Regions from separate parts of the Deinococcus yavapaiensis KR-236 genome, predicted to be linked through region 3. Evidence: riboswitches for the same ligand, from Rfam matches in the RefSeq annotation. Region 3 holds a riboswitch; each other region holds the start of a gene.
What was found. Region 3 has a riboswitch for cyclic di-GMP ahead of DES52_RS17525 (LptM family lipoprotein). Riboswitches for the same ligand answer to the same signal wherever they lie in the genome.
Positions count from the first base shown of each region.

Region 1: linked by a shared signal. The riboswitch ahead of DES52_RS02965 (NPCBM/NEW2 domain-containing protein) and the one ahead of DES52_RS17525 (LptM family lipoprotein) in region 3 are both predicted to bind cyclic di-GMP.
Region 2: linked by a shared signal. The riboswitch ahead of DES52_RS19960 (glycoside hydrolase 5 family protein) and the one ahead of DES52_RS17525 (LptM family lipoprotein) in region 3 are both predicted to bind cyclic di-GMP.

Region 1 is NZ_QJSX01000002.1:111,658-121,576, forward strand. It holds gene DES52_RS02960 (glycosyltransferase family 2 protein) at 1-963, opposite strand, end outside; gene DES52_RS02965 (NPCBM/NEW2 domain-containing protein) at 1,088-3,376, opposite strand; cyclic di-GMP riboswitch class I at 3,388-3,462, opposite strand; gene DES52_RS02970 (exopolysaccharide biosynthesis polyprenyl glycosylphosphotransferase) at 3,712-5,163, opposite strand; gene DES52_RS02975 (NPCBM/NEW2 domain-containing protein) at 5,414-8,107, shown strand; gene DES52_RS02980 (NPCBM/NEW2 domain-containing protein) at 8,121-9,919, shown strand, end outside.
Region 2 is NZ_QJSX01000021.1:41,784-51,702, reverse strand. It holds gene DES52_RS19990 (LLM class flavin-dependent oxidoreductase) at 1-82, shown strand, start outside; gene DES52_RS19985 (ester cyclase) at 186-593, opposite strand; gene DES52_RS19980 (GNAT family N-acetyltransferase) at 738-1,679, shown strand; gene DES52_RS19975 (ABC transporter ATP-binding protein) at 1,684-3,510, opposite strand; gene DES52_RS19970 (ABC transporter ATP-binding protein) at 3,507-5,291, opposite strand; gene DES52_RS19965 (HD domain-containing protein) at 5,435-6,118, shown strand; cyclic di-GMP riboswitch class II at 6,278-6,361, shown strand; gene DES52_RS19960 (glycoside hydrolase 5 family protein) at 6,419-8,206, shown strand; gene DES52_RS19955 (acyltransferase family protein) at 8,230-9,919, opposite strand, start outside.
Region 3 is NZ_QJSX01000016.1:5,797-15,715, reverse strand. It holds gene DES52_RS17555 (sensor domain-containing phosphodiesterase) at 1-1,005, opposite strand, end outside; gene DES52_RS23050 (hypothetical protein) at 1,338-1,505, shown strand; gene DES52_RS17550 (choice-of-anchor L domain-containing protein) at 1,819-3,210, opposite strand; gene DES52_RS17545 (hypothetical protein) at 3,901-4,170, shown strand; gene DES52_RS23045 (hypothetical protein) at 4,202-4,360, shown strand; gene DES52_RS17540 (ABC transporter substrate-binding protein) at 4,747-5,415, shown strand; gene pstS (phosphate ABC transporter substrate-binding protein PstS) at 5,456-6,484, shown strand; gene DES52_RS23040 (cation:proton antiporter domain-containing protein) at 6,812-7,291, shown strand; gene DES52_RS23035 (cation:proton antiporter domain-containing protein) at 7,343-7,762, shown strand; cyclic di-GMP riboswitch class II at 8,148-8,230, shown strand; gene DES52_RS17525 (LptM family lipoprotein) at 8,234-8,818, shown strand; gene DES52_RS17520 (hypothetical protein) at 8,948-9,166, opposite strand; gene DES52_RS22620 (hypothetical protein) at 9,634-9,918, shown strand.

The DNA of each region.
Region 1 (9,919 bases), on a different contig from region 3:
CACGAGTTGCCGCAGGATACGGCTCGACTTGACGCGCTGCATGGTTTGCGGAGCGTCCACGATCATCGACAACGCCAAGGACCACAAGGCGCGCCCCTTGCGATCGTTGTCCCACGCGATGCGACCTTTGTTGTAGTGCGCGAGGTGACGCAAGGTGCGCATGACGCGCCGAAAGCGCTCCGGATCGGTTCTGAGCGCGACGTCGTACTCGTCGCGCGTCCATTCCGGCAAGCCGTTCGCCCGACGATCGGCGTTCACGAAGACGCGCTGCGCGTTGAGGAGCATGCCGATGTAGGCGCCTTCCGACACGTTCGTTCCGTGAACGCGGTACGACATGAGCAGCTCGGGGAGATTGACGACCGCGCCGACTTCCGAAAGCCGCACCCACAAATCGGTGTCTTCGGTCGGCGTGTAATCCGCGCGGTACCCACCGACGTGGTCGAAGGCGTCGCGGCGCATCACCACGGACGAGTTGATCAGCAAGAACGGCACGATGATCGGCGGGGTGCGCGTGAGCTCGCGCCAGGGAGGTCGGGCCTGCACGTCGATGACGTCCGTGATGACGTCGCGCGCGTTGATGACGAGCCCGCTCGTGCCGAGCGCGACGATGGGTTCGTGTTCGCGCTCGTTCCAACGTTCGATGAATGCCGCTTGGCGTTCGAGCTTCTCGGGATGCCACGTGTCGTCGGCGTCGCACACGGCGAGCCAGTCTCCGCCGGAGTGACGCACGGCGAGGTTGCGAGCGGGCGAAATGCCACGGTTGGGCGTGCGCAGCAGCGTGAAGCGAGGGTCTTCGTCGCGGTAGCGAGCGGCGATCTCGGCGCTGGCGTCCGTCGAACCGTCGTCGACCATCACGACTTCGAAGTCGCGCCACGTCTGCGCGCGCAGCGCGTCAAGGGTTCGCGTCAGGTAACGCTCGGCATTATGAAGCGCCACGATGACTGAAAACGAGCGGATCGACATCTTGTGTACGACGGTAACGAGGCGGGCGTCAGCAAAACGTTAATCGGGATACGAGAAGGAGAAAAGGAGACCCGAGCCGAAGCTCGGGTCTCCTTTTCTCCTTGAGTCCTTGTTCTGCGCGGAATCAGGGGCCGACTTTGACGTTGTTCGAGGCCAGCTTGCCCTGCCACGTTTGGAATTCTTGGCTTTCGGTGGAGAGCGTGATGGCGCCGAGGACGGTGTTGCCCGTGCACGATCCGCCGCCGATGCCGCAGTCGGGCATCCACCAGGCGTTGTTGAAGCTCGTGCCGTCCGTGTTCCACTTCACCCAGCCGGACACGTTGTTCTGCATGACGTTCGCACCGAAGGTCGACGGGGTGAGCTTGGCGGCTCCGCTCATGTCCCACACGTACATTCCGACGTTTTGAGCGTTGATCTTGGTGCCGTCGGGCAGCAGGCCGCTCGACAGGACGCGGTTGTTGTACACCTTGCTTCCGATGCCGCCCGCGATGGCCAGGCCGTAGTTCGTGGTGCTCACGACTTGGTTGTTGTAGACGTTGACGTATCCGTTGCCGAGAGGATCGGACGTGATGCCGTCGCCGACCATGATGCCGCCACCGCTGTATCCGCCCGTCGCCGCTTGCACGGGGTAACCGCCTTGGATGTAGTTGTCGTGGATGAGGATGGGGCTGGTGGCCGTGCCGCTCGAGACGTACATGCTGATGTTGTCTTCGACGAAGCTCTTGTTGGGCTCGTTGACGACTTCGTTCCACGCGATCTCGGCGTTCGGGAGTTGCTGCACGGCGTTGAACTGCACGAATTGCCGCGAGTACGCGTTGCCGTCGTAACCGCCCACGCCGTTGCTCGTACGACCGTCGATGTTCTTGGCGCGGTTGCGCATGATCTGGACGGTTTCGCCGGCCGCCGGGCTGCCGATGTACTTGCGGAAGTACATGCCGGTCGTGCCTTCCATGTAGCTGTTCTCGACGCGGACGCTGTAGAACTCCTCGAGGCTCAGGAAGCGGCCCGTCGTCCAGCCCGAGCGGTTGGGGTTGAGGCCGTAGCCGTTGACGTTGCGAACCGTGACGCGTCCGTACCAACCGTTGATGAGGTCGCCGCGTCCGCGAATGTTCGAGTTTTCGATGATGACGGGCTCGGACGTCTTGATGCTGACGGCGGGCACGGAAGGATCGAGGCTTTCCCAGTTGCCGCTGTACGTGCCGCCCTTGGAGATGACGATGGGCGCGCTGTAGACGATCGAAGGGGAAGGCGTGGGCGCCGGGGCGGGTGCAGGTGCAGGTGCAGGTGCCGGGGCGGGAGCGGGCGTAGGCGACGGCGTGACGGTCGTCGGAGCGGCCGAGCTGACCTTGGCGTTGGCCCAGTCGGCGTGGTCGTAGTCGAGGTTGTCGCCGCCGTTCGTCACGACGAGTTTCAGTTCGTTCTTGCCCGCGATGTTGAGGCTCACGGGCATGACGGGGCTGGCTCCGGTCACGAGGCCCGAGTCGAAGAGCTTGACGCCGTCGGCGAACACCTGGAAGGTCACGCTGCCGCGTCCGCTCACGTCGTCGTCCACGCCGAGGCTGGCCGTGAAGGACGCGTACTTGCCGCCGAGGTTGTACGTCACGCTGGAGTTGGCGTGCGTGCCGATCCCCTTGGCGTACTTCGCGCCGCGAATCGAGATGGGCGTACCGTCGCCCGCCGCCTGCTCGCCGTTGCTCATGTCCCGCTCGACCGGTCCCCAGCCGTTCGTGGTGGCGACAGGGGAAACGTCACTCAGGAACGCGTCCGTGACACAGCCGCGGACCATGGCGTTGGCCCAGTCGGCGTGGTCGTAGTCCATGCCGTTGCCGCCGTCGGTCACGACGAGCTTCAGCTCGTTTTTGCCCGCGACGTTCACGTTGACGTTGCGAACGGCGCTCGAGCCCGTCACGAGGCCCGAGTCGAAGAGCTTGACGCCGTCGGCGAACACTTGGAAGGCCACGCTGCCGCGCCCGCGTACTTCGTCGTCGACGCCCACGGTCGCCGTGAAGGACGTGCAGCGGCCGCCGAGGTTGTACGTCAACGAGGAGTTGGCATGTACGCCGAGGCCCTTGGTGTACTTCACGCCACGCAGTGTAATGACTGCTCCGTCGGCGGCGTTCGCCCCGCCGTTGCTCATGTCCTTCTCGAAGGGGCCGTAGCCGTTCGTCGCGCTCACGGGCGTTTGGCCGCTGAGGACGTTGTCGCCCGCCACGAATCCTTGCGCCGTCAAGAGGTTGCTCGTGTCGAGCGTCCACGCCGCGCTCGCGCTTTCGGTGGACGATTCCTCGGGAAGAGCGGGTTGCGTTTGAGGCGTGACGGGGGTCGGCGTGACGCCGCAGGCGGCGAGGGCGAGCGTGACGATGGAAAGTCCAAGGGACAGACGGAAAGAACGCGCGGAGCGGTTGGTGTGCATGTGCATCCTCTTTCGGTAGCCCAGCTGACTCGGAGAGTCCTGTGGCTTTGCGTCGCCTCCTCGCGGAGGGTTTGCCGTTTCGTGTGGACGTGGGGATCTCGAAACTGGGGCAAGTTTACTTCGTAACAATCCGGTGAGAATATGAAAAATTTGATAAAGACCGGATCATGAATTCACGAAGGATTCTCACCATCGCAAGTCGTGGCGAAGTTGCCAAGCGCTCGAGCGACGAACGAAAGAGTAAGAGGACCGCTCTTACGGTCCTCTTACAAAGAATATGAAGCCTTAAGTTTGTGATCGTGAATCACATAAAAGGCGTTAAAATTAGAAAACTGTTAGTAAGCACCTGAACTTTTTAAAACCGCGCCGACGGTTCTTGCCAGAATCACGAGATCCAACCAAAGCGAGCAGTTGTTGACGTAATACGGATCCCACCGCTCCATGCCCGCGTTGCCCGCCTCCGAACGACCCGAGACTTGCCACAATCCCGTCATGCCCGGCCGCACGCGCGTCCTGACGAGCTGAACGGAGTGCGACAAGGCCTGCACGTGGTACTCCGGCAAGGGACGCGGCCCGATCAAAGACATCTCCCCGATCAAGACGTTCACGAGTTGTGGAACCTCGTCGAGGCTGTACTTGCGCAAAATGCGCCCGATCCGCGTCACACGCGGATCGTCTTGCAACTTGTGGTTCGCTTCCCACTCAGCGCGCAACGCCGGGTTCGCCGCGAGGTGACGCTGCAGCACGCCTTCCGCGTCGGGCACCATCGTACGGAACTTCCACGTCAGGAAGGTTTTTCCGTGCAAGCCGATGCGACGCTGCAAGAAAAGAGGATGGGCGCGGTCCTCGAGCCAGATCAACAACGCCAGCACCGCGCACAGCGGCACCCACAACGGCGCCGACAGCACCGTCAACACCACGTCGAAGACGCGCTTTCCCATCAAGGACATCGGACGTTCGGACGGTCCCGACAACTCCAAGCCCAGCACCCCGCCGACATCACGGGCCTGTGCCCACAAGGCTTCCAACCCGAACAAGTCCGGAATCACGACGACACGGTGGTACTGGCTCAGCGGCCCTTCCAACAACGCGAGCATGCGCTCGCGCGCCACTCCCGGCATGGCGAGCACCGCGACGGGCGCGGTCACCGAGACGTCCGACGCCGTTCCCAACACCGGCAGTCCGTGCGTCCTCGTGCCTTGCAGCGACAAGTCGTCGTCGAACACGCCCACCGGCAAGTACCCGTACCCCGGGTATTCGCGCAACGACTGGATGACGAGCGCGCCCGTGCGCGCCCCGCCGTAAATGACGGTCGGCACTCCCCACGCCCCGTCACGCACGAGCAAGTGCTTGAGGGACGCGCGCACGAGCAGCAACAGCGGCCACGCGAACACGCACGCCACGCCGATCGTGGAAAGGGTCAGCGCGTCTTGCCGAGCGGCGAGCGCGAGGAGCACCGACAATCCCAGCGTCAAGGCGAGCAGGGTGGTCAGACGCTTGAGCTCCTCGGGCGGGCTCATGCCCCAACTCGGCAGCAAGCGCAAGCTCCACGCTCCGAGGAGCCACGCGGCGAGGACGGGAAGACCTTCGAGCGAGTACGACGTGATTCCTGTCGTCGCGTGGGAAATCGCGCCAACAACGCGCGCTGCCAACTCGAACGAACCGGCGAGCGTCACGACGTCGCTGACGGCGAGGACCATCCCGTTGTGAAAGCGTTGTCGACGGTAGATCGCGCTGACTTTGAGAGTTGACGGCTTCGATCCTTTGTTGCGCCACAGTATCTGCATTTCGGTTGCTCCCGGCATCTTGCTTGGGCGGTACTGCTCGAACCGCGCCTCATGCTGCGTCCCGCGTCGTTACGAGAACGCAAAATCGCGCGTTTTTTCCTCATTTTGGTTTTCGTGTTCGTTGAAATTCGTCCGGGCGACGTCTCCTCGACCTCGCTGCAACGATGCATTTACGCGCCGCCGTCAACACTGGGCGAAACCCTCCATACGCGGGTCAAGGTCGCATCGCGCCCGCTCGAAAGGAAGCCCTATGTTGTTCAAACGTCGCCCCGTCTTGCTGCTTTCGTGTTCTCTCGCCGTCCTGAGCGCCTGCTCCTCACCTCCGACTTCCACCCCGTCAGGCGGCGTCAATCCGTACGCGGGCGGCCAAAGCCACCCTTGGAGCGATCCCGCCGCCCCGAACGCCGCCGATCCGTACGCGAACGGTCGAAGCTACCCGTGGGCGTCGCCGCGCGTGAACACGTCGTCGAGCGTCGTGCGAGCTCAACAAACGACGGGCAGCACCGATTCCTTCCTCAGCGACCTCGGCTGGACGGCGGCGACGAACGCGTGGGGTCCCGTCGAGAAGGACAAGAGCAACGGCGAATGGCAAGAAAGCGACGGCCGCGTCATCTCCATTCGCGGTCAGACCTTCGCCAAGGGCCTTGGCACGCACGCCAACTCCAGCGTCACCTACAACGTCAGCGGCCAGTGCACGGCGTTCACGGCGACGCTCGGCGTCGACGACGAAGTGTCGGGACGCGGCAAAGTCGTGTACCAAGTGTTCGGCGACGGCGTCAAACTCTACGAGTCGGCTGCCCTTACGGGAACGAGCGCCCCTTTACCGATCACCGTAAATATCACCGGCAAGAACGAGCTGAAGCTCGTGGTGACCGATGGCGGCGACGGCATCGACTACGACCACGCCGACTGGGCCGCCGCGAAAGTGACGTGCACGGCGAGCGCTCCCACGAGCGACTCCTTTGTGAGCGACCTCGGCTGGACGGCGGCGACGAACGCGTGGGGTCCCGTCGAGAAGGACAAGAGCAACGGCGAGCAGGCGACGGGCGACGGCCGCGCGATCTCCATTCGCGGTCAGACCTTCACCAAGGGCCTCGGCACGCACGCCAACTCCAGCGTCACCTACAACCTCGCCGGTCGGTGCACGACGTTCACGGCGACGCTGGGCCTCGACGACGAAGTGTCGGGACGCGGCAAGGTCGTGTATCAAGTGTTCGGCGACGGCGTCAAGCTCTACGAGTCGGCCGCCCTCACGGGCGCGAGCGCGCCCTTGCCGATCACCGTGAACGTCACGGGGAAGAACGAGTTGAAGCTCGTGGTGACGGACGGCGGGGACGGCATCGATTACGATCACGCCGACTGGGCCAACGCCAAGGTTCTGTGCGGATCGACCACGCCGCCCCCGCCACCTCCGGGAACGCCCGCGCTGAGCATCGAGAATCCGGACGTCGTGCCGTTCAACGACCGCTTCGTGTTCAGCCGCATCGGCTCGCTCACGAGCCCGCCGTCCAACCGAGTGCACGACCGCGCGACGGTCGTGCTGCGCAACACCGGCAACGCCTCCCTCAACATCACCGACCTCACCTTGACGGACACGTGGGCCTTCGATCCCCGGCCGACCTTGCCGATCAGCCTCGCGCCCGGCGCCACCTTGAACGTGCCGCTTCGCTTCACCGCCGACTTCGCCACGAACACCTACCGCCACAGCGGCACGCTCACAATCACCAGCAACGACGCGGCCGCTCCGACGCGCACGGTGCAACTCGAAGGCGTGTGGCAATCGCAATCCGAAAACGGCGTCGAACCCACGGCCATCCAAATCATGGGAGCGTTCGGACTCAACGCGACGATTCCCGGCTATACCCTGAACAGTCCGCCCAGCTCGTTCATCAACGCCAATCGCGGCGCGGTCTACGCGCAAGGCGACGAAGTCATCTCGCCGTACTGGCAAGCGGCCGACGCTTCCCAACCCGTCACGGTTCGGCAACTCGCCGCGTTCCACACGTACCTCAATACCACCGCCGTGAGTTGGTACGCCAAGGGCAGCGCCACGACGAACTCCATCTTCACCTCGGACGGTCGTGACGCGCAGTCGCTGCTACCGAACCTCGTCAACACCTCCAGCAGCGCCGCCGGCACCTTCGCTCCGGGAAGCGGCACCTTCGGCTTCAAGGTGGACGACGAGTGGAGCGACCCCACCCGCAACGCTCAGTACGCCGACATCGCCAACGGCTGCAACAACGGCGCGACCAGCGGCTACCCGTGCGGCCATCACCTGCGCTTCTGGCCCGCGCGCGACCGAACCGGGACGGCCATTCCGAACACGTACCTGCTGCTGATGGACTACAACTGCGGCTACGCCAGCTCGCCCAGCGGCTGCAACACGTACAACGTCAACTACGACTACCAAGACAACATCTTCTTGGTGAGCAACGTCAAGCCCGCGCCGTTCTTGTACAACGTGGGCGGCCCGACCTTCACCGACCCGAGCGGCAACGTCTGGCTCGCCGACCGCTACCAAGACCCCAAGAACACGAGCTTCACGTACACGTACTACTCGCCGTCCAACCTCATCGACGAGGGCGGCCCCACGCAAGCCATCGCCAACACCACCAACGACGTCCTTTACAGTTCCTACCGTGGCAACACGGGCACCGCGCCGCGCGTCGTGACCTTCAACTTCCCGCTCAGCAACGGGACGTACAACCTCAAGCTGCACTTCGCCGACCTCGCGCATACGACGGCGGGCAACCGCGTGTTCGACGTCGCCGTGAACGGCACCGTCGTCTTCCCGAACCTCGATATCGTCGCGCAGGCGGGCGGAGGCAAGACCGCGCTCGTGAAAGCGCTCAACGGCGTGCAAGTCACGAACAACTTGCTTACGATTCGCCTGTCGGCCACGGTCGACTACCCCTCCATCTCCGGGATCGAGATTTCACGCTGAACGGGAGAGCAACGTGAAGACGAGACACAGACATGTCACGCACCCGGGTCGGCTCGCCTTGCTGACGGCGTTGCTCATCGGCTGCAGTCAGTCACCGAACCCGGAGAATCCGTACGCGAACGGTCGAAGCTATCCGTGGAGCGACCGACTGGAAGCGGTCGGAAGCGATCCGTATGCCAGCGGACGCGACTACTCGTGGACCGGCCCGAGCGTGAACGCCGCGAGCGAGCACGATCATCACGGTTTGCACGCGCAAGGAATCGTGGCAGGCGACAACTTTCTGAGCGACCTCACGTGGACGGCGGCGACGAACGCGTGGGGTCCCGTCGAGAAGGACAAGAGCAACGGCGAGCAGGCGACGGGCGACGGCCGCGCGATTTCCATTCGCGGTCAGACCTTCGCCAAGGGCCTCGGCGCGCACGCCAACTCCACGGTCGCGTACGCCTTGAGCGGACAGTGCAATACCTTCACGGCGACGCTCGGCCTCGACGACGAAGTGTCGGGACGCGGCAAGGTCGTGTACCAAGTGTTCGGTGACGGCGTCAAGCTCTACGAGTCGGCCGCCCTCACGGGAACGAGCGCGCCCTTGCCGATCTCCGTGAACGTCTCGGGCAAGAACGAACTGAAGCTCGTGGTGACGGACGGTGGGGACGGCATCGATTACGACCACGCCGATTGGGCGGCGGCCAAGGTGAACTGCACGGCGAGCGCTCCGACGAGCACCGCGTTCGTGACGGACCTGGGATGGTCGTCCGCCACGAACGGCTGGGGACCCGTGGAGCGTGACAAGAGCAACGGCGAGTGGGCGGGCGGCGACGGTCGCGCGCTCTCCATTCGCGGCCAAGCGTTTCCCAAAGGGCTCGGGACCCACGCCGCCTCGACGGTGACGTACAACCTCGGCGGGCAGTGCGGCGCGTTCACGGCGACCGTGGGCCTCGATGACGAGGTCGGCGGTCGCGGCAGCGTTTCCTTCCAGGTGTTCGGTGACGGCGCCTTGCTGTACGACTCGGGGCGTCTCACGGGAACGAGCGCGCCCCTGCCGATCGACGTGAACGTCACGGGCAAGTACGAACTGAAGCTCGTCGTGACGAACGGCGGCGACAACCTCGACTACGACCACGCCGACTGGGCCAACGCCAAGTTGTCGTGCGCGGTGCTGCCCGCCGGGATGTTCACGTACCAAAACATCGCCAACTTGCCTTTCAGCGTGTTCGAAGCGCAAGGACGCGTCGTGAACGGCAAGCTGTACACCTTCGGCGGCTTCGACAGTCAAAAGGCGTGCTGCACGCCCACGAACCGCTCGTACGTCTACGACCCGACCGCGAACACCTGGACGGCCCTCGCCTCCATGCCCGATCGCGGTGCCACGCACGCGGGCATGACCACGGACGGCACGAACGTCTATTACGCGGGCGGATACGTCGCGGACGACTCGTGGACGGGGCAAGTGTTCGGTTCGCGCGCCGTGTGGCGTTACAACGTCGCTTCGAACACCTACACGCGCCTGCCCGACTTGCCGGTGGAGCGCGCCGCGGGCGCCTTGGAGTACTTGAACGGCAAACTGCATTACTTCGGCGGCACCAATCTCGCGCGCACGCAAGACACCGCCGAACACTTCGTCCTCGACTTGACGAGCGGCGCGACGTCGTGGACGGCGGCGGCACCCTTGCCCAATCCGCGCAACCACCTCGGCTCGGCCGTGCTCGGCGGGCGCATTTACGCGATCGGCGGGCAACGCGGACACGACGACCGCCTCGTGACCGAGGCGTACGTGCACGCGTACGATCCCAACACGAACACCTGGACGCAGCG
Region 2 (9,919 bases), on a different contig from region 3:
CGCTCGGCACGTCGCGCCCGCCCTGGGCTGGCAACCCGCGCACGAGCGCGACACGACGCGCGGAGCGCTCCAGGCACGCTGAAGGTCGAAACCTGGTTCCACGCCTCTCCGAATGCTCGTGCCTGAAGGTGAACTCGACACGGCGCCCTCTCCGAGCGCCGAGTCGCTGCTCGGAGAGGGCGTCGTCACTTCGGCGCGGGCGCTTGAAGTTGGCTCGTCAGGTGCGCCGTGTCCAGCTCTCCCCACCGCTCGACGAGCCGCCCGTCTTCGAAGCGGAAGATGTCGATGACGTGGTACGAAACGCGCTTGCCGGTCTCCGCGTGCGTCGCTTGGACGCTGGCGCGAACGGCGACGCGGTCGGCGCTCGCGAAGATGTCCACGACGTGGAACGACGCGTCAGGAAACGCCTCTTTGAAGCCTCGGACGAACTCTCGAACGCCTTCGGGGCCATGAACGTCGAAGGTGGTGAAGTGATGCACGTGGCGGGGGGCGACCAGGGCGCGAAGGTTCTCGTAGTTGCCCTGCGTCCACACTTCATCGAGGAATTGGCGGGCGACGCGCATGTTCAGCTCGGCTTCGTTGCTTGAAGTCATGTTGCGTCATTGTCCGGTCCCGTTGCCGCTTTGCCAATGCCCCTGGGCGTTCACGCGACCGAATCGGCGCCGCCCGATCTAAGTCATTTTCGGCATGTCGCGCACGAAGCGAGTTCGTAAGCTGACGTCACGTCAGGAGGACTCGTGCGCATTCGTCCGATCGATCCCAACGTCGACTACCCGCGCGTGGTCGACATCGCTTCCCGGTTCTTCACCATTCCGCCGACGGTCGAACGGCTGCGAGAAACGCACGTCTCCCCTCCTGCGGGCGGCCTCGTGCATCGTGTGGTCGCGCAAGACGCCACGGGCCGCCTTCTCGGGTACGGGCACGCGGGATACGATCCTTGGGACCGACCGGGGCATTTCTTCGTCCGAGTCGTCGTCGATCCGCCCGCGCGGCGGCGCGGCGTGGGACGCGCCTTGTTGAACGACGCCCTCGCCTTTTGTCGAGCCCACGAGGCGACGAGCGTCACGACCTCGGTGCGTGACGACGAGGCGAGGGACCTCGCGTTCGCGCGCTCGTTCGGCTTCGACGTGGCCTTCCACACGTTCGAATCCGTGCTGGACGTCGAGACGTTCGACGACGCGCCCTTCGCGAACGTTATTCCTTCGCTCGAAGCGAGCGGCGTTCGCTTCACCACTCTCGCGGACGAGGGCATGACCGAGGCGAACAAGCGGCGCTTGTACGACCTCAATCGCGCGGCGGCCCTGGATGTACCCGACGCGGACGGGACCTTCGCGCCGTACGAGGAGTTTTGTCGTCACGTGTTCGACGCGCATTGGTTTCGCGCCGACGGGCAGTTCTTGGCGGTGGACGGCGAGCGCTACGTGGCGTTGGGCGCGCTGGGCGTGCACGACGACATCGGCGAGGGTACCAACGCTTTCACGGGCGTCGACCGAGCGTACCGAGGGCGGCATCTCGCCTTGGCGGTGAAGTTGCTCGTCATTCGTTCGGCGAGAACTCGGGGGTTGCCGCGCGTACGAACGAACAACAACTCCCTGAACGCACCGATTCTCGCGTTGAATCGGCGCCTCGGGTATCAGCCGAGGCCGGGCTTCTTCACGGTAGCGCTCGAAATCCCTTGAGCGTTCAAGCCTCCTCGACGCGCCGACGCTGATCGGCGTGCAAGCGTGCGTACTCGCCGTTGCGCGCGAGGAGTTCCGCGTGGCGACCTTGCTCCACGACGCGTCCCGCGCGCATCACCACGATGCGGTCGACATGCTCGATGGTGGACAAGCGGTGCGCGATGATGATGCTCGTTCGGCCCATCATCAGCTTCTCAAGCGCTTCTTGCAGACGCTGCTCGGTTTCGGTGTCGATGTTGGCGGTCGCTTCGTCCAGCACGAGGATCACGTCCGGGTTTTGCAGGAGGGCGCGCGCGAAGGCCAAGAGTTGCTTTTGTCCCGTCGAGAGGGTCGCGCCGCGCTCTTGCACGGGCGTGTCGTATCCGTTGGCCAACTCCACGATGAAGTCGTGCGCCCCGACGAAGCGGCACACTTCGATCACGCGGTCGCGTGACAAGCGCTCGTCGCCGAGGGTCAAGTTGCTCAGGATCGTTCCCGTGAACAAGAAGACGTCTTGCAGCACCACGCCGACGTGCCGCCGCAAGTCCCGCTGAGCGTAGTCGCGCACGTCCACGCCGTCGACCTTCACGGTGCCGCGCTGCACGTCGTAGAAGCGACTGACGAGGCTGATGACGCTCGTCTTGCCCGCGCCCGTGGCGCCGACGAGGGCGACGCTCTCGCCCGGCTGGATGTGCAAGTCGAGTTCGCGCAACACCCAAGCGTCGTCCGGGACGTCTTGGCCGGACGGATGGTACGAGAACCACACGTCTTCGAAATCCACGCGACCCGCGAGATGCCGAAGGGGACGTGGCCGCGGCGAGTCGGGCAGCGTCTCGGGTTCGTCGAGCACTTCGAAGATGCGCTCGGCGCTCGCCATGGCGGCTTGCAAAATGTTGAACTTGTCGGCGAGGTCTTGCAGAGGCACGAGCAGGCGGCGCAGCAACTCCATCATCGCGACGAGCGTGCCGATGGTGACCGCGCCTTCCAAGGTGCGCAGCCCTCCGTACCAAAGCGTCAACGCGAGGCCGAGTTCCGCGATGAGCGCGACGGTCGGGTAGAACAAGCTGTACCACTTGATGGTGTCGAGATTCGCGCTCAGCAAGCTCGCGTTGAGAAGTCCGAAGTCGTGGCGATGCCGAGCTTCGCGGCCGAAGAGTTGCACGGTGCTCATCCCGGAGATGTTCTCGGCGAGGTTGGCGTTGACGATGGCTTGGCGCGTGCGCGTTTCGCGAAAGGCCGTTCGCATGTGGCCGCGCAGCCAACTCGTAACGAGAACCATCACGGGCAGCGCGCCGAACGCGACGAGCGCGAGGCGCCAGTCGTACACGAGCATCGCCGTGGCGAACACGAGCAGCAGCAGCGCGTCTTGCGCGAGCCCGACGAGTCCTTGCGTCAGGAATTGCTGGATGGCGTCCACGTCGGAGGTGACGCGCGTCATGAGGCGCCCCACGGGGTTGCGGTCGAAGTAGGCGAGCGGCAGGCGCTGGAACTTCGCGAAGAGCGCGCGGCGCAAGTCACGCACGACGAGTTGTCCGAGTTGCGTCAAAACGTACATTTGACCGTACCGCAGTCCGAAGGCGGCGAGGGCGAGCGACCCGTACACTTCGGCGAGGCCGAGCAGGCGGTCGTAACGCCGAGCGGGCGTGAGGTCGCGAAACGCGCCGATCGGAGCGAGCGCCTCGTCGACCGCTCGACGCAGCACGCTCACGAGAGCGGTGTCGACGAGCGCGAAGGTCAGCATCGTGACGAGCGCGAGCGCGGCGACGCGCCAGTACGGCTTGGCGAAGATCAGCAGTCGGGCGCGCAGGTGCGCTTCGGACGCCGTCGGAGCGGGCGCGGGCGTGGCGGTCACGAGTTCTCCCCCGCGTCGTGCGAGTCGTCCGCGCGTTGCCGCCGCACCAAGTCCGTGTACAAGCCGCCCGCCGCCATCAATTCGTCGTGCGTGCCTCGCCCCACGACGCGTCCGCCGTCGAGCACCACGATCTGGTCGAGGTCTCTCAGGGCGGACACGCGGTGCGACACCACGAGGACGGTTCGCCCGCGCATCACGCCCCGCAAGTTGCCGAGCAACGCGCGCTCGGTGTGGCTGTCCACGGCGGACAAGGCGTCGTCGAGTACGAGGATGCGCGGCTCGCGCGCCAACGCCCGAGCGATGGCCGTGCGCTGGCGTTGCCCGCCCGAGAGGGTCACGCCGCGCTCGCCGAGCATCGTGTCGTACCGATTCGGAAAGGTCTGGACGTCCGCGTCGAGCACGGCGAGCCGAGCGGCTTCTTGGACGCGGCCCGGCGGCGCCACGCGCGGTCCGGTCGGGTCACGCGTCTCGGCGAGGCCGAACGCGATGTTCTGCGCGAGCGTGTCCGAGAACAAGAACGGCTCTTGAGGCACGAAGCCGATGTGTTCGCGCAGCACGGAGAGGGGAAGGGCGCGCGCGTCGTGCCCATCGATGAGCACGCGGCCCTCGGTGGGATCGAATTGCCGCGCGACGAGCGCGGCGAGCAAGCTCTTCCCGGCGCCCGTGCGGCCCGTGATCCCGACGCTCGTGCCGCTTTGCACCCGCAAGTTCACGTGCGACAGCAGCGTCACGCCGCCGATTTGCAGCGTGACGTCGCGAAATTCCAAGTCGCCGCGCAATTCCGACACCGAGGGGTCGGTCCGGCCCGAGTCGGCGACGCGCGGACGTTCGAGCAGCAGACGCTGCAAGCGGCTCCACGAGGTGGCGCCCCGCTGGTAGATGTTGAGCATGCGGCCGATGTCGACGACGGGCCCCGCGAGAAGCGCGAGGTACGTCGTGAACGCCACGTACTCGCCGACCGTGAGGCCCGCCCCGAAGATCACGAGGCGGCCGCCGATCAGAAGAATCGTCAGCCACGCGGCGGCCATCAGCAAGCTCATCACGGCGGGCAAGGCGGCCTCGACGCGCGCGAGCGACAAGTTCAGCCGTACGTACTGCTCGTTGAGCGCCTCGAAGACCTCGAGTTCCCGCTGTTCGAGGGCGTATCCGCGTACGAGGCGCGCGCCCGCAAAGTTTTCCTGGGTGCGCGCCGCGATGTCGGACAGTTGCGCTTGGGACGCTTGAAAGCGGGCCGCGACGCGGCGGCGCAGCAACGCCGCCGCGCTCACCATGACGGGCGCGGCGACGGCGACGAGGGTTCCGAGCAACGGTTGCAAGGTGAACATCCCCACGAGGGCGCCGACAGCGATGAGGGTCACGCGGCTTCCCATGTTGAGGCCCGGACCCAGCACTTCGCGCACCGTCGAGAGGTCGCTCGCGAGGAGGTTCATGAGGTCGCCCGTGCGCGAACGGTCGTAGAAGCGGCGGTCCAGGGTGGTGAGGTGCGTGAACAGGTCGTCGCGCAACTCCGTCTCGATTTGCCGTGACGCGACGATCATCTGCCGTCGTTGCAGCAAGTTGAAGCACGCCGCGCCGAGGGCGATCGCGCCGAGCGTGGCGGCGAAGCGTGTCAAGGTGGCCGTGTCGGCTTGGCCGCTGCGGACCGCGTCGATGGCGCGAGCGAGCACGCGAGGAGAAAGGGTGACGAAAAAGGCGGTCAGGACGACCGCGACCGCGCCTATCACGTACTGACGAGTGTGGCGTCGCAGGTAGGGCGCGAGTTCGGTCAGGACTTGCAGCATGTCGACCTCATTCGAGAAGGCAGTTTCGCACAGGTGGGCTGGAGGCGTGTCGAAGACGGATGCGGGCACGTTCACCGTTCGAAGGCGCCGAGCGGGGCGCGAACGGCGACGCCGACCTTTGGCGGTCGTGGTACGGTCGGTGCATGACCTCTTCCCCGTCCTTGTCGCCCCGCTTCGAGTCGGCCCTCGTGTTCGCCGCGCGCCTGCATGCCGTGCAGACCCGCAAGGGCAGCGGTACGCCGTACGTCGCGCACCTGCTGGGCGTGACGAGCCTCGTGCTGGAGTTCGGCGGTTCGGAGGACGAGGCGATCGCGGGCCTGCTGCACGACGCGCTGGAGGACGGCCCGACGAACACGGGGCGCAGCGCGCTCGACATCGCCGGCGAAATCGAGGAGTCGTTCGGCGACGAGGTCGCGCGTCTCATGTGGGGTTGCACGGACGCGGCGCCCGACGAGCGTGGCGTGAAGGCGCCGTGGGCCGAGCGCAAGGTGGCGTACCTGGATCGCTTGGCCCTCAAGGACGCCTCGACGCTTCTGGTGTCGGGCGCCGACAAGCTGTACAACGTGCGGGCGATCCTGCTGGACTTCCTGACGAGCGACGTCGGTGAGACCGTGTTCGAGCGGTTCACGGCGGGACGTTCGGGCACGCTGTGGTATTACGAGCGACTCGCCGAGACGTTCGAGCGTCGCGCGCAAGACGAGGACGTGCGGGAGCGCCGTGGCTTGGTCGCGCTGATTCGCGAGCTTCGCCGCACGGTGGACGCGCTTCAGCACGCGGCGGGAAGTTCGCGTGTGAAGTCGCGCGACTTCGACCCGACACGACTTTGACTTCTTTCTCGCGAGGCTGTCGCTCAGGAGAGCAACGTTTCTTTAAGTGAGAAACGTGTATAGAACCTTCTGAGCAATTCTAAATGATGTTCCTCATCACGATTGCACATCCAATTCATATAGTGTTAACACAACGCTTGTCGTTTTCCTCGCGCGCGAAACCGCGCAGGAGGCTTTGAACCCTGCTCTGTAATCCGGGCACCTCGAGCAGGGGGAGCCAGTGGTGCGACCGACCTCGCAGTTCTTCTCGCTTTTTATGCCTTCCGCGCCAGTAGGCAACCGAAAGGGAATCGGCTTCTCATGCATCAACTTCACCGCCGCCGTTCGACCCGAGTCTTCGCGCTTCTCAGTACGGCATTGATCCTCGCCTCGTGCACGCGTCTTCCGACGCCTCTCCCCTCGACCTCCTCCGGAAACGGCTCGACCGCCGCGCCGAACGCGCGGCGCGTGGTCGCGACGGGCCTCACGACGTCCGGTGCCAAGCTCAAGGGCAGCATGTACTGGCCGCGCAAGGCCGTGAATCCCATGTGGTGGCCCGAGTTCGAGGACGGCCGCCTCACCGAGAGCGACATCCGCGCCGACTTGCAGCAGATGAAGCGCGACCTCGGCATCAACACCGTTCGCGTATTCCTCTTCTACGACGTCGAGTACCGCAACCTCGGCACGCTGGGCTTCACCGACGGTCAAGGGCACTTCAACGACGCGCGCCTCGCCACGGTGGGCCGCTTCATCGACATCGCCGCCAGCGAAGGCCTCGACGTTCTGCCGACGCTGTTCATGGAAGAGGAAACCAACGAGCACGGCGGATTCAACTGGGACACGCTCGAATCGAATTACCCGTACCACGAGGCGTACACGCGCTGGCTGGTCCGTCTGCTTCGCACGAAGCCCAACGTGCGCGGCGTCAACCTCAAGAACGAGCCCGACGGCTTCGGAGCGTGGGCGGACGCGACGACCGCGACGCGCATCCTCACTTGGATGGGCAAGCTCAAGGCGGCGATTCGGCAGGAAGCCCCGGACTTGCAGGTGTACGTCAACTCCGCCGCGTTCGACAACACCTTCAAGTCGTTTCCGGACGCGCCCGAGGGAAGCCGCAGCATCTACGAACTGTCCGACGCCTTGACGTTCAACAGCTACCTGTGGGCGGACAACGGCTTTTGGCCGTACGCGGTGCCCGCCACCATCTTCCGCTACATCCAGGACAACAACACGCAGCGCAAACCCGTCGTGCTGTCCGAACTCGGCTGGCCCGCGCGCGACGACGACAACGGCATGATCGTCCCGAACGTGCAGTGGAATCTGCCCGTCGGAACGCGGCCCAGCACGCCGAGCACGCCCGAGATGCAAAAACGAGCCGTCGAGGAAAGCGTGTACTGGGCCGAGAAGTTCGGCTTCGAGGGGCTCATCGCGTGGGCGGCGTTCGACCCCGCCCCCACGTCGTACCGCAATCCTTTCGGCCTCATCGACGAGAACGGCGCGCCTCGTCCTGCGAGCACGTCCTTCGCGCGGGCGTTCACGAATCAGTACGGCACGAACGGCGAAGCGCCCGTGTCGCTGTACGACGGACGCGCGACGCTCGGTAAGGTGAACGGCATCGACGGCACGACGCCCCTCCCGGCCGGCGTGAATCTCGACGCGGGCGGATCTTACTTCACGGCGCCCTTGCGATACTCGGGTTCGGTGACGTTTTCGCTGCGCTTCCGGCAAGTGAACGTACCGACGAGCGACGGTCTCGCCATCGGGGTGGTGAACGCGACGAGCGGACGCGAGATTCAAGTGCGGCGTGAAGAGTCCAACCGCTTGTGGCGCTTGTTCGTCAACAACGTCGAGATGGCGCGCACGCGTTCCGACGCGGGGCTCGGAACGGCGCTCGGCACGATGGGCATCAAGGTCGATCGAAGCGCCTTGACCTTTACGCTCGACGGAACGACGCTGAACTTCTACGGCCTGAGCGGCAAGTCGCCGTACACGATGAAGCTGACGAGTTCCGAGGTGTCGGGCACGTGGCGGTTGATGGCCGCCGCCTCGTCCTCACCCGTCGAGTTGCTCGAAGCGCGCGCGCTCGGCGCGGCGAAAGCGACTTACTGACGTCGCGGCGACCGCGCCCTTCTTCAAGGAGAGGACGCGGTCGCCTTGCCCGGCGTGACTTCGACGGCTTCGAAACGCGCGGTGCCCGCCGAGCTTTGCAAGCCGACGCGGCCCGACGGCGTTCGAAGCGGCACGTCGCGTGCCACGTTCGTACCGTCGAGCGCGAGGCTGTACGTCTTCGGCGTCGTGTCGACGCGCAGGATGTGAGGCGCCGTTCCCGGAGCTTGCGTCTTCGCCGAGCCTTGCCCGACGAAGTCGCCGTTCGCGTCGAAGTATCCCCAGAACAGCGCGGTGCCGTCGTCGCTGAAGCGAACTTGATGGCGTCCAGAGCGATCCGTGCTGTCCGACGCGCCGAAGACCACGCCGCCGCCGTTTCCGGTGAGGTTTCGGAAGGTCGTCGAGAACGTGAAGGGAGCGGTGAACACTTTGTCGAGCCGCAGGACTTGATCGAAGCCTTTCTCGGTGGTCTCGACGAACGCGCCGTCCTTCAAGGCCCACGTGCCGCCGAGGACCGACCAGCCTGCCTTGTCGGGCGCGGCGGCGAACGTCTCCCGGAAGGTGTCGGCGGTAGAGGTGCCGGGCGTCTCGGTCGACGCCGACGTATCAGGCCGAGCGGGCGCCTTCTTCCCGGAGGCGTCGGGAGTCGCGACGGACTGGGCCTTGGAGATTCCTTCCTTGACGACTTCCGCCGAGTCGAAGGCGACGGAGCTCACGGAGGTTTGCAGGCCGATGTGACCCGACGGCGAGCGCAGCGGCGCGTTCGCGACGAGTTCACGCCCGTCGAGGACGATGCCGTACGTCGACTCGGCCACGCGAAGTTCGAGGACGTGCCGTCCCGCCTTCTCGGGCGGCAGCGTCTGCGCGAAGCCGTCCCCGGTGAACTTTCCGCTCGCGTCGAAGCGGCCCCAGAAGATCCCGCTGCCGTCGTCGGTGTAGCGAACGAGTTGCGCGCCGTTCTTGGAGTCCGCGTTCGGCGCGTTGAAGATGACGCCTCCCCCGTTTCCGCTCAGCAGCCGGAAGGCGACGCGAAACACGTACGGCGCGTCGTACACGCCGCTCGACACGAGGTTGAGGTCGTAGCCTTGCGTTTGCTTCTGTACGACCGATCCGTCGCTGACGGTCCACTGCCCGCCGACGGGACGCCAACCGGCGGCTTCGACGCCTTGCGCGAGGCGAGCCGGGTCGAGCAGGCTGCCGGTCGCGCCGACCTCGTCGGTGGTCGGCGCGGCGACCGGCAGCGAGCTTCGCACTTTTTCGGCTCGCGCGAACAGCGGGTGCAGCAAGAACCCTCCGGCGGCGACGAGGCCGACGAGGATTCCGGCGAGGAACTCCGGTCGGCGCGGATTGAAGCGAACGGCGGGAACGGAAGCGTCACGCGGCTTCGGAGCGCTGCGAATAGGCTTGCCGGACAGCAGGTTGCGAAGCGCGTCGCGCGCCGGGATCTCGATGAAGCGAAACGCCAAGACGGACACGCCGACGATGATGGCGAGGTACGCGGCGAGAAACGGCAAGCTGGTGCCCTCGTTGGTCTGAAGGCCCGCACCGCTCGCGAACTTGTACAGCCAGTCCCACAGGGGGGCGTGGAACACGTACAGCGAGTAGCTCGCCTCGCCGAGCAACACGAGCAGCGGAACGGACAGCGCGGCCGTGAGAGCGCCTCGGTTCGTGGCGAGCGCGTAGATCAGCGCGGCGAACAGCGGGGCGAGCATCCCG
Region 3 (9,919 bases):
GGCATCTTGCAGGTAAACGGCATCGCGCACACCACGTAACACTCGGGTGAGCATCTCGTCACGATCACGAAGGGTGTTGCTGGCAGCGTACTGCTCGGTGAAGTCGAAGGCGACGCCGAGCACGCTATGGCCATCGGCATGCCGACGGCCCCGAACGGCCACGTGACGCTTGGAACCGCTCGGGTGCTGCACGCGAAGGACGATGTCGACGGTCGGGTCGGTCGGAAGGTGGTCACGCAACGTCGACACGAGTTGTGAGACGACCGCGTGGTCATCCACATGTACCCAAGGAAGGAAGCTGTGCAGCGGTATGGTTTCGGACGCGGGCCACACGTGCGTTTGGCCGTGAATTTCGATGGTGAGCAGCGTGGAGTGAAGGTCGAGCTTCCATGCGATCATGCCGGCGCCTTCCAGCGCGAACCTGAGGTGCATCTTGCGGTCGAGCAGCGCTCGGGTGAGGCGACGGCGTTCCGTGTCGTCACGGTGTCGTTGCAACTCGTGCATCACGAGCGCGGTGAAGTCACGTAACACGGCTTCTTCCTCAGAAGTGAATCGCGTTCTCGGTTTCGTGTCGTACACGCACAGACTGCCGAGGCTGGCATCTTCGGGCGTGACGAGGGGGATGCTGACGAAGAAGCGGATGTGCGGGGGGCCTTGTACGAACGGGTCGTTGGTGAAGCGAGCATCTCGAAGCGCGTCGAGAATCACCAGCGGCTCGTCGCTCGCGCGTTCGAGAAGGTGTTGACGCAACGCCGCGTTTGTCGGTCGGTCACGTTCGGTGAGTGAACGTCCGTGCTTTGATACGAGAACGTGTCGTTGATCGTCGCGTAGATTTACGCACGCCATGGGCGCCTTGAGAACGCCAGCCAAGCTTCGGGTGAGGGCGTCCAGGAGGGCAGTCGAGGAGGGTTGGAGGAAGGGAAGGGCGCGCAGCGCCGCCAGGCGTTGCAATTCGCGGTTGGCCTCGAATTGATCCGAGTTGCTGGCTGCGTAGGCGTCCGCCATACGACGATGCTACCAAACTTCCTTTATAGATGTTCATAAAGACTTAACATTGGAGGCGGGCGTTCTTGAACGGCTTCCATTCCTCTCGGCGCACGAGTAGAAGGAGGACGTTCACCACCGGCACGTCTTCGTGTTCCAGCAAGGATTTCACTCCTCGGGCAGCACACGATCGCCCACCACTCCGCCTTCGCCAACCGTTCCATCGATGACTTGCGCGACCTCACGCACGCCGAAGCGCACGCCATTGGCATGGCCCTCCTCTTCGGCGTCACCGCCTGAACTCACTTGACGCCATGAAGCGTTCGTCTGAACGCTTCATGCTGAGAGGCCGAATGCATCGACTTCTGATCGCCTTGCCGTTCGCCGCGCTGCTCTTCGTTGCCCTCGTGACCTTCACCTTCAACGTCGTGTGGAGTGCATCCGCACCCGCCGTCGCCCTCCTGGTCATGCTCGCCTGGCTCGAAACGCGCGGCATGCAACGCGCCTCCTTGTTCGACTGACGCATGGTCAAGCCGAACCACACGATCCCCGCGCCATAGCACACCATCAGCACGCCAAACGCGAACCTTGACCAAGGACGCACCACAAGCCACAACACGACCATCGGCGTGATCGACGCGACGATCACCCTCAGCAAGACAAGCCAAGGTCGAAGCATGTCCGCGGCGTACCAGCCGACGACCGCGAAGCAACGAAGAAAACGCCCCTTCCCCACCCGAAAGTGAGAGAGGGGCGCACGCTGTCTTGCTCTGGAGAGCGACGCACCGTAACCTTCCCGATCGCGCGCTCAAGAAGCAACCCTGCAGCTCGGCGTTAGCGGCTGAAGCGGAAGTGCGCCACGCGCTCCGTTCCATCCGCAAACTTCACCATCAACTTCCGGCAGGTGTTCGCCCATGCCTTGTCCGTCTTCCATACGTACACGTACTGATTTGTCACGGCGTCGTACGAAAGGCTGCTTCCTCCGGCAGTCACGGTTTCCTCGATCGGGTCGATGATGGCGCTCGCGTCACACGTCATTTGTGTGGACGTCGGGAAGTTCGGCGCGAAGATGTTCAAGCCTTGATTGCCGCCCAAGCTGAACTTCACGGGAATCGAGCTGCCAGCCTTCACGGTATTCACCGCCGGGAGGTTATCGACCGGTTGGAAGAAGCCCGTGAACGGGTAGACCACCGAGTAATTCGCGGACTTCGACGCGGTGTTGCCTGACGTGTCGGCGGCGTTCACCTTCAACGTCTTCGGGCCGATCGTGGCTGTGTTGAGGGCGGCGCCGTTCGCGGTGCTGCCCACGCAACTCGCCACGCCCGAGCCGCCCGCTTCGTCCGTGCAGGTGAACGCGGCGAGGACAAATTGCCCCAGCGTGTACTGCGCTCCGGCCGTCGGCGTCGTGATGGTGATGGTCGGTGGGGTTGTGTCGCCCGCTGGTGGGGTGGTGGAGAAGCTGCCCGCTTTGATCATCACGGCTGAGTCCAAGGAATAGTCGGAGCCATCCGCGATTCGCAAGGACAAGGTGTTGAGCGTGTTCTTGTTCACAGGAGCTTCGCACGTGAGGGTCACGGTCAAGCCGTCCATTTGGGTGTTGAGCATCGCCGGATTGTTGTTCTTGACGTACAACGACGAGTTCGTTCCTTGATTGACGGTGTTCACGGTGACGGGCACCGCTGGACTTCCGATGGTCGCGCAGTTCTGCCCGTTCACGTAGAACGCGAAGACGTCATTGAATTGACTTCCGACAAACTCGTCGTACTCTTCGGAGGAGAAGACGTAGCTGAAGTACACCGTGTCCGCGTCTGGGGTGAATTGGAAGTCCAACCGCGCGGCATCCGTGGTGTTCACGCCGCTCAAGTTGGCGAGGTCGATGTCTCCTGGGTTTCCGTAAGCGGTCGTGACACTGCCGGAGTCGTTCGGGCCTCGAATGTCCGCAATGTTTCCGGAGCTGAGGACCACGCCAGCGCCAAAGTCAATGATGCCAAGGCCGCCCATAAATGAACCGCCTGCTTGCGGAGCACCGGTGAAGGACGCGCTCGAGATGGTGACACCGGAACCGACGAGCGTTTGAGCCAGGACAGTGGGGCTGTTTCCTGGTGTTGTGAGGTCGCTTGTCACAAAGGCGCCCACGCTCAGTGCTTGAAGGTTTGGACGAGGAGAGGAGGCTTCTGGAAGGCGTGTTCGTCCTGCGGGCGCGTTTGGGGCTTGGCTGCAGGCCATCAGCAAGAGGGTCGAGAGGACGGCGGTGGCCGAGGCGCGGGTGAGGGTGCGTTGTGAGTGCATGCGTTGCTCCTCCATACCTTCGAGACGCCGATGCATAGCATCGGGTTGGTTGGAGGTGCCTTCGCTACGAACCGTAATTGGGTCGTACGGTACATTGAAGGCGCCTCGGGTTGTGAACGCAGGGTTGCTTGCTGGCGGATCTGCGTTCACGGTGGCTGGGGTCCACGATGCCCCGAAGGGCATCGTGGTTTTTAAGGTTTGATGGGTGGTGCGAGCGGTGGGCCTTCCTCTTGAACGCTCGGTGCCTTGCCCGTTCCATCCATGAGGTGGGTTGTGTGATTGACCGCTTGAGACGTCTTATTGTTAGGGTCGTGAGCAGAGGATTCAATTCATTTGGTGAAATGCTGCGTCACCTTACGCCTACCTCTTTCTCACAAAATGAAGTTCGACAGGCGAATTCTTGACGTTCGAGAAATGCAGCGCCCTCAAACTATGAACCTCACAACCTGTATTCGTCGATATGCGTGCTCCTCCCCCACCCGAAGGTGACAGAGGGGCACTTCGCTGACTTCGTCAACTAAGACACCACCGTGGCGGCGTCCAAGGGCAGGCCCGTGAGGTCACCTTCCACGTCACGCACGACGAAACGCACGCCCTGCGCATGGCCCTCCTCTTCGGCGTTACCGCGTGAACACCGCCGCCCCCACCACCCAGGAGGTGGCGAGCGCCGCCTCCTGGCTACGCGAACACCTCAGCAAGACCCTCGGCGGCACCCGCGACTTCCACTTAGACCAGCACACCTTCTACTTCACCGCGCGCGGCTGGGACGTCGCCCACGCCACGCGCGGCCTCCTCGGACGCGACACGTGGCACGCTGTTCTTGTCAACCACGCCAACGCCACACGCACCGAGCCACGACTCAGCTTGGTCTCGTCGCCGTTATCACCGGCCTCTTGATCGACACGGCCGCCGAGCGCCCCGAGCTTTTGTGACTACGCTGCTCGCCCTTCCGTTCATCGCCTTGGCACTCGTCACGTTGGTGTGCCTTGTCGTGGGCGCCATGCTTGCCGAGCCGATCATCGCGTGGAGTGGCTTGCCGCCCTCGATGGCGTTGATGGTCACGCTCGTCGTAACTGGCGCGCGCTGATGGGAGCGAAGGGCAAGCATAGGGATACGACCGTACGTGTCGCGCCTCTGTGCTTGGCAGTCGTCCTTGTTCGATCACAGAGGTCATCTCGCTCCAAAACATTATAAAAACGCAGATAGTAGCGAGGCACGCTTCGCGTTGTAAGGATGAAGCCTTACAAAGCGGAACTCTTGTAATGCAGCGACATTTATTTTCACTTCAGGTCGTTCCCTCGCTTACTAAAGTGAGATTATTGTAAGAAAAACGATGCCACGATGCACAAGCCAACCTGGGCCTGCACACCAACGCTTCGCATCGGAACGGCAACTTCAGACCAACTAATGGTCTAAAACACCATGCACCCTCTCATTGCACCGGCAGGCTCCAAGCCTCCCGAAGGAGCCATCATGCCCACTCCACGCTCCCTGCTTCGCTGGCCCCTCCTCCTCACCGCCGTCCTCTCCTCCGGCAGCGTGGCCGCTCCGTTACACCTCGGCGTCATCACCTCCATCACCGGTCGTCACGCCGCACTCGGCGCTCAACAACTCGCCGGGTACGCCGCCGGCGTCGCAGAAATCAAGCGCCGTAAGTTGCTCGGCAATCAATCCCTCACCCTCGTGGTGCAAGACGACATCTCGAATGCCGCATACGCCGTGCTCGCCGCGAACAGCCTCGCCGGCCGGAACGTCCCGCTCATCCTCACCTTCGACACGAGCGATTCAAGCAACGCCTTGGCACGATTCGCTTCGAAGCAGCAACGACCGCTCGTCCTCCTCGACGGTCAACGCGGCGGCACCGCCTCAGCCTTCGTCATTCGCCTCACCGACCTGAACGTCACCGCGAAAGACACCTTGATCAAATTCCGTAAGCAACTCGGAAAGAACGCCAACTCGGAACATGCCATCCGCGCGTACCTTGGCCTGCTCGCCCTGGCCACCGCCCTACGCACCACCGACATCAACAACACCAAGGCGCTTGCTCAAGCACTCCTTAAAGCCTCGATGCCATCACCGTACGGCACCGTCCGCTTCACCTCCAACACCCAAACGACCGCGTTGCTTTCCACGGCGCGTTGACCACACCTCGCGTTCATTCCACTTCAAAAAGGAGTTGCTCATGCTCAAATTCCTGTCCGTGACCTTGCTGCTCACACTCACCGCGTCCACCGCGTCCGCCGTCACCCTCAAAGGCGCCACCACCACCGCAGCAACCAGTCTCTTCACGAAGATGTTCGACGAGTACACCAAAACCACCGACGCGACCGTCAACTTCGAACCGGGAACGTCACCCGCCGCGCAAAAAGCCATCGTGTCGCGCAGCGTCGACTTCGCTGCCGCCATCATCCCGCTGGATGACAACGAGATCGGCAAGGACACCGAGGACGTCGTGCACATTCCCGTGGCGCTCAGTGCCGTCGTCATTACGTACAACGTTCCCGGCCTCGAGCGGCCCCTCAACTTCAACGGCCGAGTACTGAGCGACATCTTCTTCGGCCGCATCAAATACTGGAATGACGAGCGCATCTCGCGCCTCAACCGCGGCGTGACCCTCCCGAACTTGCTGGTCACGCCCGTCTATCGTTCCGACCCCTCCGGGTACAGCGCCATCTTCACGAACTACCTGACGAAAGTCTCCCGCGAGTGGAACGCGCGACTCAGCGACGGCGTCATCGTCGACTGGCCGACCGGCGCCTCGACCGACAGCGAAGACAAATCCGCCAAGGCCGTGCAAGCCATTCCCGGCGCCATCGGGTACATGGGCTTGTCCCGCGCCCTCAAGGACCGCTTGACCTTCGGGAACATCCAAAACGCCGCCGGGACCTTCGTGCGACCCACGGAAAGCAGTATCGAAGCAGCGGCAGGCTCGAAGACGTCCGCGGACGGCACGGCGAACATCACGTACGCGAAGGTGTCCCGCGCGTACCCGATCAGCAACTACATTTACGTGCTGCTGCGCCGCGAGCAAGGATACGAAGGCCGCACGGAAACACAAGCGAAAGCAACGCGCGACTTGATCGCGTGGATGCTCAGCGAAGGGCAACAGTATCACTCCAGGTTGTACTACGGTGAACTGGCAAGCGAAGTGGTGAACCGCGCTAAGAAGCTCCTCGCAACCTTGACGTTCAACGGCAAGCCGCTGCCCTGAGACGCAACGCGCGCTTCCAACCGATTCAACCGAGCGGCCTCCCTGAACGCTTGGCCATCACCGATTCAGGTTCGAACGAAGGCCGAACCGTGCACCCACAACGATTCTTAGTTGGGGGTGCACGGTTCGAAATTTCATACAACCGCGCTCGACAAGCTTCCTCGTGCACGACCATGCCACGATGCGTGACCTGAACCTCCTCGCTCTCCTCGTGACCGTGACGGCCGCCATGTCATGGTGGAACGCGCGTTACCTTCGCCTTCCGGCGGCCATGGGCGTCACCATCGCCGGTTTCGCGGCCAGCGGCGCGACCCTCTACTCGTCGCGTTGGACTTGTCGGTTGCTCGGCAAGCCATCGCGCTCGTGCGTGAGATCGAGTTCACGAACTTCGTGTTTCAAGGCGTGCTGTCGTTTCTGCTGTTCGCAGGTGCGCTCGGCATGAACTCCCACGCTTTGTGGCAAGTACGCGGACTTGTCGTGTCGTTCGCGTTGATCTCCACTCTCGTGTCCACCTTTGTCGTCGGAGCGCTCACCTTCGGGCTTCTGCGACTCTTCGGAATCGACGTGTCGTGGTTGTACGCGTTGTTGTTCGGCGCGTTGATCTCCCCGACCGATCTCGTGGCCGTCTTGGCCATCTTGAAGCAAGCGCGCGTTCCAAGACGCATCGAGACGCTCATGGCGGGCGAATCGTTGTTCACCGACGGTGTGGGCGTGGTGGCATTCGTCGTTCTCGCGAGTCTCGCCGGAGGAGCGCACGAGAACGCGGGTGGGATGTCACCGTTGAATGTCGCGCGCAACTTCGCGTAAGAAGCGCACGGCGCGGCGGTCGGCACGGCTGGCGGGGTGGCGTTACGAACGGTGAGTGATTTAGTGGTGGAGGTGCTGGTGTCACTGGCGGTGGTCTTGGCGTGCACAGCGCTCGCGGAGCAGTGGCGCGTGTTCGCGCCACTCGCGGCCGTCGCGGAGGGCTTCCTGATCGGATCGCTGACGGACCGCATTCCAGCGGCGTTGTCTTCACGGGAGAATTTCGAGTGCTTGTGGCATTTGCTCGACGCGTTGCTCAATACGTTCCTCTTCGTGCTGCTCGCGTTGGAAGTCGTGGTGTTGCGCTTCTCCGGAACGGCGCTGCTGCTTGGGGCGCTGAGCGTGCAACTCCTAGTGAATGCTGCGGCGGCGACGCGACGCGTTTTCCCCGTTCACGCGCCGCGTGATGACGTGGGGTGGTTTGCGTGGCGCGATCAGTCTTGCGTTGGCGCTGAGTCTTCCGCCGGGAAGTGAGCGTGACGTGCTGTTGGTCATGACGTACGTGGTGGTGGTCTTCTCCATCGTGGTGCAAGAGTTGAGTGTCGGACGGCTCGCTCGTCGAGCGGCCCTGAGTTCTTCGGAGGAGCGCGTGCATCGAGAAACTCGTGGAAGGCGCGCTCTTCCGACAAGGAGCGGGCCTGTTGGCATTGTTGGTCGTTCAGCAGTGTTCGTTTACGGGAGCCTTCGTCAGTCGCGCAGCTCCTGTCGTTGTAAGAAGACTGTAACAAGGTTATGAGTAGAATGTTGTTAGGGTAAGAACATCAAGGCGAACGTAAGAAGCGTCGCGACGTTCTTCTACCCTCACCTCAGCCCCGCACAAGCGAAGTGAGCCCTTTCAAGCTTCGCTGACACCTTCTCAACTCATGAGATGCAACGAAGCTCATCCTGCAACTCGGTCACCTCGGATGGGTGGAGCAAGTGGTGAGACCGGCTCTCAGGAGACTTATGAACAACAGCGCGCGTCGCACCCTCTCCGCGGTCCTCGTCCTCACCTCCGCCATCACCCTGGCTGCCTGCGGACAAACCCCGCTCGACACGCTTCCCCAGTCGACCATCACCGCGCAAAGCGTGAACGTCGACAGCAACGGCGTCGGCTGGGTCGGCAAAGGCGACGTTCAAACCGCCTTCAATTGGAACAACGCCCAAGCGCAACGATACGTGCAAAACGTGACTTTCACGTTCGAGCAGAGCGTGCGTTACGAACTCGACTGCTATAAGGAAGTCGAAGTTGGCCGCGACCGTGAAATCAAAACCATCACGCGCACCGTCAAGCGCACCAGCAACATCAACGCCACGATCACCTACGAAGCGCGTAAGACAGGACAGTGGACGGGATACAACCTCAAGGGGTTTTCGAGCACTGACACGAACGCACCCACGGACTTGTCCTGCACGGGTGACGACGGAAATCGCAGCGGCTGGATGCAAGACGGCGAACCGCGCATCACCTCCGGTGCAGATGGCGGCCTTTTCGTCACGTGGAACTCAATCAAAGTCGCGCTGCCGAACACACCCATCGTCGTGTATTGATTCCCTAATTCACTTCAGCAACGTTGGCCTTCCATACCCCTCCTCCGAGGGGCATGGCTCTTGTCACCCCTGCCCGCATTCCGCGCGTTCCAGAAGGGCACAACCGCATGGCCGACGAACGGCCTTGCTTCAGATCGTGCTTTGTACGGCGTACGCGATCGCGTCTGAGGCGCGCGTTTCTTGGTTGATGAGGCGTTCGACGCGGTAGGCGTCACCCGCGTACTTCACGACGTCGCCAACGTCGGGAACAGGTGCTCCTCGTTTGAACATGATGCGGCAATGCGAACCTCCTCCAGCGTTTGAGGTCGTCTTCTCGAAGTGTTGCACGTCGCGGTCGATGAAGCGCATGCGGCGATGGGAAGCGCGCAGGTTGATCTGTTTTCGATCGTGCTTACACACCTGAAGTGCAATGGCAGTCATCCACACGAACGAAAAGGTATCCCTTGTTCACTTGAAGATGAGCGCGCGATGCCCACGGCCCTTGGCGGCGGCTCTTGCACGACGAAGGTGACACGAGGGCCGGACTCACCCTTGCGTGTGGTTCGCGTGACGCGCCATCGTGCTGAGGCAGTACGTCACGACCACGTTTTCGCTTCGATCGCACGTCCAACAACGCGGGTACCACCGCCGTGAAGGCGGGTCACCGTCGTGGCGAATTCGACGGGCAATGACGACCGAGCATGCTGAAATGAGGCAACATGCGCGCCCTCCTCCTGCCACTCCTGGCGTCCTCCGCGTTCGCTCAAGGCACGCCACCTCCCGCGAAGCGCTCGCCGTGAAACGCAACGGGACGGAGACGGCCTCGTCGTTGTGCGATGCGCGCGACGGACAACGCGCGCTTGTCGTACCCGAACGACCCGAACGCGCCAGTGAAGTTCGTCAAGACCTTCGCCTTCTCCTCGAGGAGTGTCACGGCCGCAGAACGCAGCATGCTCGACAACACGAGTCTTGGCTTCACCGTGCCGTGGGGCAGTCGGCAGTACGGGCATGACGCGACACCGCAAGAGGTGTACGTGCTGGAGGTGCGAGATCGGCCTTCGCCGAACACGTACGCTCGTGGTGGCTGTGACGTGTGCATGAGCGTGTTCGCCATTCGGTGAC